2 regions of the Paenibacillus sp. J2L1-98 genome follow, and region 2 is predicted to be linked to the other one. Evidence: predicted binding sites of a transcription regulator. Region 2 holds the regulator's gene; the other holds the start of a gene.
What was found. The regulator LexA, encoded in region 2, represses DNA repair genes until DNA is damaged. The targets are predictions, from matches to a motif close to CGAACATATGTTCG.
Positions count from the first base shown of each region.

Region 1: the regulator LexA is predicted to act here: its motif matches at 1,637-1,650, upstream of ruvC (crossover junction endodeoxyribonuclease RuvC).

Region 1 is NZ_JBWDNW010000019.1:34-4,246, forward strand. It holds partial or broken gene AC0YNZ_RS24175 (hypothetical protein) at 1-700, shown strand, start outside; gene AC0YNZ_RS24180 (BofC C-terminal domain-containing protein) at 890-1,525, shown strand; gene ruvC (crossover junction endodeoxyribonuclease RuvC) at 1,815-2,318, shown strand; gene ruvA (Holliday junction branch migration protein RuvA) at 2,315-2,950, shown strand; gene ruvB (Holliday junction branch migration DNA helicase RuvB) at 2,970-3,974, shown strand; gene AC0YNZ_RS24200 (thiol-disulfide oxidoreductase DCC family protein) at 3,978-4,213, shown strand, end outside.
Region 2 is NZ_JBWDNW010000002.1:264,294-268,506, forward strand. It holds gene AC0YNZ_RS05895 (aldo/keto reductase) at 20-1,009, opposite strand; gene AC0YNZ_RS05900 (DUF896 domain-containing protein) at 1,055-1,246, opposite strand; gene yneA (cell division suppressor protein YneA) at 1,474-1,848, opposite strand; gene lexA (transcriptional repressor LexA) at 2,007-2,627, shown strand; gene yjcZ (sporulation protein YjcZ) at 2,842-2,946, shown strand; gene AC0YNZ_RS05920 (NAD-dependent epimerase/dehydratase family protein) at 3,103-3,801, opposite strand; gene glnA (type I glutamate--ammonia ligase) at 3,993-4,213, opposite strand, start outside.

The DNA.
Region 1 (4,213 bases), on a different contig from region 2:
ATCGCCGATGGCATCCATGCCGAATGCGGGAATGGTATCGCCGATGGCATCCATGCCGAATGCAGGAATGGTATCGCCGATGGCTGCCCAGCCGAATGCGGGAATGGTATCGCCGATAGCATCCATGCCGAATGCGGGAATGGTATCGCCGATGGCATCCATGCCGAATGCGGGAATGGTATCGCCGATGGCATCCATGCCGAATGCGGGAATGGTATCGCCGATGGCTGCCCAGCCGAATGCGGGAATGGTATCGCCGCTGGCGATGAGTCCAAACCAGAGCATGGTTTCCCCAATGAGCATGCAGCCAGAGTATGGATACGGCTACGGTCATGGCATGGTATCGCCGTCGAATGTGCAGCCTGATTACGGTTATGGTTACAGCGGACATGGAATGGTATCGCCAGCTAATGTTCATCATGATGGCGGCTACGGGTATCCTGCAGCAGGTTTCCCTTCGTATCCTTCATACCCGGGTTGGCCGCAAACGGCAGGTGTAGGCGAATCGAACCAAGCAGATTGCGGCTGTAAAGGAAACAGGTCCGATCAAGCTTCTGCGAAGCTGGCAGATGCGGAAGAAACACCAAAAACAGTAAAGACGGCAGTGCCACGGAAAACAGGTAAAAAAGCAGTTATCAGAACCGTCACGCCTCGGCCGAACAGAACGAAACGCAGCAATTTGCCATGGATCAATCGTTAAGGTAGGAAATAGGGATGTCCCGGAGATCAAAAAATCTCCCGGACATCCCTTTCGTTTTCTATATCCTTGCGCAGTGCCGCTGGATAGAGACTGCTAGATGATTTTACATATGCGATAAGGAGAGCGTGCTTGAATATTTATGTAATATTGGCGCATACTATCAAAAAATATGAAGAAGGGGTCTTCCCCATGATGCCATTCACCCTTTGGAAAAACTTAAAGAAGCGTCTTCGCAGCAAGCGCCGCCCGATGTGGACACTGGGTGCTATTATCATTTGCTTGCTCGCTTGCTGGCCCGCCCCTGCTAAAGCTGAAACAGCTGCGGTTGAGCCAACCGAGCAACAAAGCACCTTCATTAAAACGCTGGAGAAGCAGGCTGAACCGCTATCCGTTATGCTGCACAGCATTTACGTATGCGGCCAGGAAGCAAAGCCGCTGGGACGTATGATGAGCAAGCAAATTGTGCAGCTTATGCTCGTTCATCCGGAATGGAAGGCGATGCTTGATCAAGAGCAAGGCACGGTGCATTTTGAACAGCATATTGAAGACTTGTCTGAGCATTGTAAAGCAAATGCTTATATGGGCGTCGACAAAAACGGGAATCTTACGCTTTATGACGGTGTCCCGAAAAAGGAAAAGGTCGTACGAACCTTTTTTCAGCTGGACGTCCGTTACATGGAGAGCAGTTTGCCTCAGGATAAGCTGGACCAGCTTACCAATGGGATTCGGATAAGCGACATTGAAGAATATAACAGCGTTTTGTCGACCTTTAGTGATTATGCAGCAGTGGAGCAAAATCAAAAAGTAATGAAGCCAGCCTATTAACCGGCAGGCTGTAAGAGGCCGCACCTTTACAGTGCGGTCTTTTTTATTTAAAATGATGCTCTATTCATCCGCAAGGCGAGTTTTTGCAACCAAAGGCAGGCGACTGCTGGTCAAACTTTTGTCTGTTAGCTGAAATATCAAACGCGCGTTCTCATTCACTCCATCTTTTGCTATAATGGATGAAGCAACTTTCAGAGAGTATGCTGAGCAAGCAGGTTTTACGCTGGGAAACCAAGCATAGGCTTACGAAGCAAGTTTTACGTTGTAAAACGTTTGAGGAGATGGCAATTTGCGCGTTCTTGGCATTGATCCCGGTTATGCGATCGTTGGATTTGGATTTATAGATAAGGTCGGACACAAGCTTACGCCTGTGCAATACGGAGCGATTCAAACGGAAGCCCATACGCCTCCCGAGCAGCGTTTACTGCAAGTTTACGAGTCTGCGGGATCTTTGATGGATAAATATAAACCGGATACCGTTGGCGTAGAGAAGCTGTTTTTTAACCGGAACGTAACGACGGCATTTGATGTAGCGCAGGCAAGAGGCGCTATTATTTTGGCCGCAGCGCAGCGCGGTTTGCCCATTGGAGAGTATACGCCGCTGCAAGTGAAGCAGGCCGTTGTCGGCTACGGGAAAGCGGAGAAGAAGCAAGTGCAGGAGATGGTCAAAATGTTTCTGAAGCTGTCGGCGGTGCCTAAGCCGGATGATGTTGCCGATGCGCTTGCAGTGGCCATTTGTCATGCCCATTCCTTCGTATTAACCCAGAAAACTAATGAGGTGAAGCGTTCGTGATCGATTTTTTAAGAGGCGTTGTCGTACATTTGGAATCCGAATATATCGTTCTGGACGTAAGAGATACAGGATATCGCGTTTTTACTCCTAATCCGTATGCATTTGCCAAAAAAGAGGAGCCCGTAACGGTCTATATTCATCATAATGTCCGCGAGGATGCTATTTTGTTGTTCGGATTCGAGACAAGGGAAGAACAGACATTGTTCCGCAAGCTGCTCGAGGTATCCGGTATTGGGCCGCGCGTCGCGTTAGGCATTTTGTCAGGCGGTCGGCCGGATGCTGTAATTGCGGCGATTCAGCAGGAAAACATAGCATTTCTCACTAAGCTGCCCGGCATAGGAAAGAAAACCGCACAGCGGATGATTCTTGACCTGAAGGATAAGCTGATCGGTGCGGGTCTTGACGGAGGTTTATTGACAGCGGCAGGCGTAGCGCTTGATCTCGCATCGAGCAGACATACGGGACAAGGTGCAGGCACGGCATGGCAGGAGGCGCGTGAAGGTCTAGCCGCACTAGGCTACACCGCTGCGGAGCTGGATAAAGCTTGGAATGGGCTGCAGCAGAGCGTAACGGCGGAGGAAACGGTTGATTCTTTAATGAAGCGGGCTTTGCAGCAGCTGTTTAAAGGTTAACGGAAGGAGTTGAACGCAGATGGACGATAGAATCATTTCCGCCAACCTGATGATGGAAGACCAGGCGGTTGAGCTCAGCTTGCGTCCCCGCTATTTGGCCGAGTATATTGGGCAAACGAAGGCTAAGGAAAATTTGAAAATTTATATCGAAGCGGCAAAATTACGCAAAGAAGCGCTTGATCACGTGCTTCTGTATGGACCGCCCGGACTTGGGAAGACGACGCTGTCGAACATTATCGCCAACGAGCTCGGAGTCCATCTTCGCACGACATCCGGACCGGCTATTGAGCGGCCTGGCGATCTTGCTGCGCTGCTAACGAATTTGCAGGAGGGCGACGTACTCTTTATCGACGAAATCCACCGGCTGCATCGGACGGTAGAGGAAGTATTATATCCGGCGATGGAAGACTTTGCGCTCGACATTATGATCGGTAAAGGACCAAGCGCCCGTTCGGTGCGATTGGATTTGCCGCCTTTCACGCTGATCGGAGCGACTACACGGGCAGGCTTGCTGTCGGCGCCGCTTCGCGACCGCTTCGGAGTCGTTAGCCGGCTGGAGTTCTATACGATTGATGAGCTTGCTTTTATCGTGTCTAGAACAGCTGAGATATTGAATGTCGGCATAGTAGGGGAGGCTGCCTCCGAGATAGCGATGCGGTCGCGCGGAACGCCGCGTATCGCGAACCGTCTGCTTAAGCGGGTACGCGATTTCGCTCAGGTTCGCGGGGATGGAGTCATAACGCATGACATTGCCCGTTCAGCGCTTGAGCTGCTGCAGGTCGACAAGATGGGCCTCGATCATATCGATTTCAAAATGCTGCAAGCGATGATGACTACTTTTGCAGGCAGACCAGTGGGACTTGATACGATAGCTGCGACGATCGGCGAGGAAAGCCAAACGATCGAAGATGTGTACGAACCTTATTTAATGCAAATCGGCTTCTTGCAGCGAACGCCGCGCGGACGGATTGCCACCGATAATGCCTATCGGCATTTAGGCCTCCCGATACCGGGGAGACAATAGTCCATGAGCCGGGCAGCTAAAAGTTCACCCGAGAAGCTCTATATTATCTATGACGGCCATTGCAATCTCTGCCTGGCTTCTGTAGCAAAGCTGAAGGGTTTAAATTCTAATGCGGATCTGCATTACGTACAGATTCAGCAATTGGAAGCTTCAGCTGAAACGGAGCAGCCTATTCCTCTTTTTCGTCAGCTGAACTACGCAGAACTGTATGAGAAAATGCATGTTATCGACGAGAAGGG
Region 2 (4,213 bases):
TCTCCTCCTAATTGAAACACTATTCAAACGGTCTGCGGAACTTATCGATGAAGCGATTCGGATAGTCATCCGGTAGTGCGCTTATTTGTTCCAAACGGTTCCATATCTCGCTTGGCATTTCCCAACCTATTGCTCCGATATTATCCTCAAACTGCTCTAATTTGCTGGCACCAAATATTGGTGATGTAATACCTTCCCGCTGAATAAGCCATCTAAGCGCAACCTGAGCAGGCGTTTTGCCAAGCTCTTTGGCCGCTTCAAGCAGAGTATCGAGGATTACGAAGTTTTTGTCTGATGAGCGGTAAATCCATGCGCTCTCCCCTACCTTCGAGGTTAAACGGCCCTCTGTCGGCATTTCCCTGCTGTAGCGGCCGGTCAGAAAACCGCCGCCGATGGGAGCCCATGGAATAATCCCTACCTTCTCCTCTTTACAGAGCGACAGCATCTCGCGATCCATTTGTCTGCTCACTAGGCTGTATTGAGGCTGTATCGATACAAAACGCACATATCTGTTAGCATCGCTATAAGCCAAAGCCTTCATAAGCTGCCATGCAAAAAAATTTGAACATCCTATGTAACGCACTTTGCCTGAAGTGACGAGATCATCGAGCGTGCGAAGCGTCTCTTCGATCGGCGTTGCGTGATCCCATACATGTACTTGATACAAGTCGATATAATCCGTCTGAAGCCGTTTTAGACTTGCTTCAACGCCGTCCAAAATATGCTTGCGGGACAAGCCTGCTCCATTGATATTGCTGGATGTGCTCATTCGCACCTTTGTAGCAAGGACAATGTCGGAACGTTTGTTTTTGATCGCTTTACCAACGATTGCCTCAGAACGACCATTCACATATACGTCGGCTGTATCAAGAAAATTACCGCCACGGTCAACGAATCGATCGATCATATCGATTGAGTCCGCTTCACTTGTCGTATTGCCGAATGTCATCGTTCCCAAACAAAGCTCGGATACGGCTAGTCCACTTTTCCCTAACAGATTATATTTCATCTAATCACCCTTTCGTGGATATTAAATGAGTAGCGCTAACTTTCGTTAATGCTTGATATTATCATTATCATCAACAATTTCAATCTTTTCCAGCTGTTGACGGAAATTGTTTTTAAAGTTGTTTAAATATAGCTGGCGCAGCTCATCTCTTTCGGCAATTTCCGGCCCTGTCAGGCCTTCCGATTTATTTTTACGAGCGAGCTCGTTTATACGCTCAATAATTTTTGAAAATTCCATCCTAACTAAACTCCTCTCATGATGAAAAAAACTCTACTCTATAGTTTGACATTTCAACCGTTCAATTGTCAAGGAGCAGAAGCTCCGTAACGAATAGAGTAACGAGCACGAATCGTTTGCTTTATTACAAAAAAACTTTCTAAACCGGTAGATTTGGTTAATCTACTTAGCTTAGAAAGCTTTATTTGGGAAAAATCATTTGTATTGCATTGGAATTGACGCCTTAGTTACATACTAGGAATAATAAGCCTCTGCCCCGGCTTAATTTCTGGAGATTGTAGATCATTACGATCTTTAATCATGTAGACGATGTATCTAATATCATGGCTGCCATCAGTGTATTGCTTTGCTATCTCCCATAGCGTATCTCCTGAATGCACCGTTATGATTTGTTCTTCCCCTGTCGCTTCTTCAGGATGATTACCGGAAGCGTCTGTTCCCATAAGTAGAAAGCTAGTAAATAAAAGGGCGAACACCGCAGAGCAAACTACGATCTTAGCTGCATGCCGCTTCAATAATCGACTCATTAGATGGCTGAGCATAGCTGCTTTACCTGCTTCTTGCTTATGAATCGTTCTATAAAAACTTGGACTGGTTATCATTTCTCAACACCCCAAACGTTTGTTCTGTTTTTAGATTACACGAACAAACGTTTGGTGTCAACGAAAAAATGCGAACTTCTGTACTTAAGAACTTATGTTTGTACGAACTCCGGTTCTATGTTATAATTTTTTACAAACCTACTAATGGAGTGATCGCAGTGTCGAAGATTTCGAACCGACAACATTCGATTCTTGAATTTATTAAGAATGAAGTCCGGGAGAAAGGATATCCACCCTCCGTTCGAGAAATCGGCGAAGCTGTTGGATTGTTATCCAGTTCAACCGTTCACGGTCATTTGGACCGCTTGGAGAAGAAAGGTCTAATCCGCCGGGATCCGACTAAACCTCGTGCTATTGAAATTCTAGATCAAGAAGGCGTAGACGGCATTATTCCCCTTTCCGTCGCAAAAGTGCCGATCGTCGGTAAAGTTACCGCGGGCGTGCCTATTACAGCAACGGAGAACATCGAGGAGTACTTCCCGCTTCCTTCTCATTTCGTTGGTGACAGCAGTGTTTTTATTCTGAATGTTATGGGCGAGAGTATGATAGAAGCAGGTATTCACGACGGTGATTATGTTATCGTCAGGCAGCAGCAAACCGCAAATAACGGTGAAATCGTTGTAGCGATGACCGAGGATGATGAAGCAACGGTAAAGACGTTCTATAAGGAGAAAAACCACATCCGCTTGCAGCCGGAAAATTCCACTATGCAGCCGATTTTACTCCAAAATGTAACGATTCTAGGAAAAGTCATCGGGCTTTTCCGCGATATTCATTAAACAACCAACAATTAATTGCGTACATAAAGAAGAGGCTGAATCGATGCATTTGCATCATTGATTCAGCCTCTTCTTTAATATTTAATATAACGGGTGTACAACCTGAACGCCCAGTTTCCTCACATCCTATTCAGCTGTGACAAACACCCAATCACTAAACGTTTAACTCGCATAACATACTGTGTACTCAAAACGTAAGGAGGTGCATTGAAAAATGTCCGGTTACGTTGGTGGAGCTTTTACAAACACAGGAACAATTTTGGTTCTCTTCATTTTGTTAGTTATTATCGCTTGCAGCTGCATGGGTTTCGGCTACTAATTAATGTATGAAATCGCAACTTCTTAACTTAATTTTGCAACTTCACACAAAAGACCCGTACTTCGGGTCTTTTTGTGTTTGTTCAGACTTCATTCAACCTTTACTTGAAGATGATCTCTCAACTCAGATTAATCAATATACTCCAATTATCCGTACTCAATTTTTCGCTATTCTAGCTATTTCCTTACACTCAAGAACAGCACGCTCGCGGCCTGATTGAGCAATATGTATCATGGCGAGGCCGAGCTCCTTCAATGAAATGACATACTTAGGTAAAACTGCACGAAGCATCGGATACATCCAGCTTAAAATCGAGTAATAGCTATGCGTATTTTTTAATCCCTTTGTTGGATGAATATAACCTGGACGGAACATATAAGCTCCTTTAAAAGGGAGCTGGAGCAGACGGTTTTCTGTTTTCCCTTTCACTCTAGCCCACATGCTTTTTCCATGTTCCGAACTATCTGTTCCGCTTCCGGACACATAACAAAAAATCATTTCTGGATTTAAGCCCGATAATAAGCTTGCTATGTGCAGCGTAAGATCGTAAGTCAGTCGCTTGTATTCTTCTTCTTTCATACCAACGGATGACACGCCCAGACAAAAGAAACAGGCATTGTAACCATTCAATTGCGGCGCTATTCCAGACAGATCAAAAAAATTATTGTGCACGATTTCTTTTAATTTAGTATGGGCTACACCACAAGGTTTTCGGTTGATGACGAGCACCCGCTCCACATCCGGGTGTTGAAGACATTCGTGCAATACACCTTCCCCAACCATTCCGGTAGCTCCAGTAATGATAACTTTAATTTTTTTGCCCAACTCGTGATTCGCATCCTTTTGCTCACTCATCCGTTTCACCCTGCTAACATGAATTTTGAATACCAAATTACACGAATAATGGGTATTTTAAAATAATAAAACAAGAATTACCTTTAAAATGAAAAAACGCATCCCCCAAAAGAGTAAGGCAATGCACCAACGGGTACTTGCGATTTCTACTTTAGGGGATGCGTTTCAAATCATTCTTTTACAGTTACCTATTAGTAAAGAGTCAAATATTGATCTCTTTCCCATTGGTGAACCTGGGTGCGGTACATATCCCATTCGATTTCTTTCAGCTCATAGAAATGTGCCAGCGCATGGTCGCCAAGCGCATCACAAACGATGTCACTTCTTAGCATTTCGTCAAGCGCTTCCTTCAAATCGAGCGGCAAGCTTGGAATACCTTCATCCTGACGTTCTTCTTCAGTCATGATGTAAA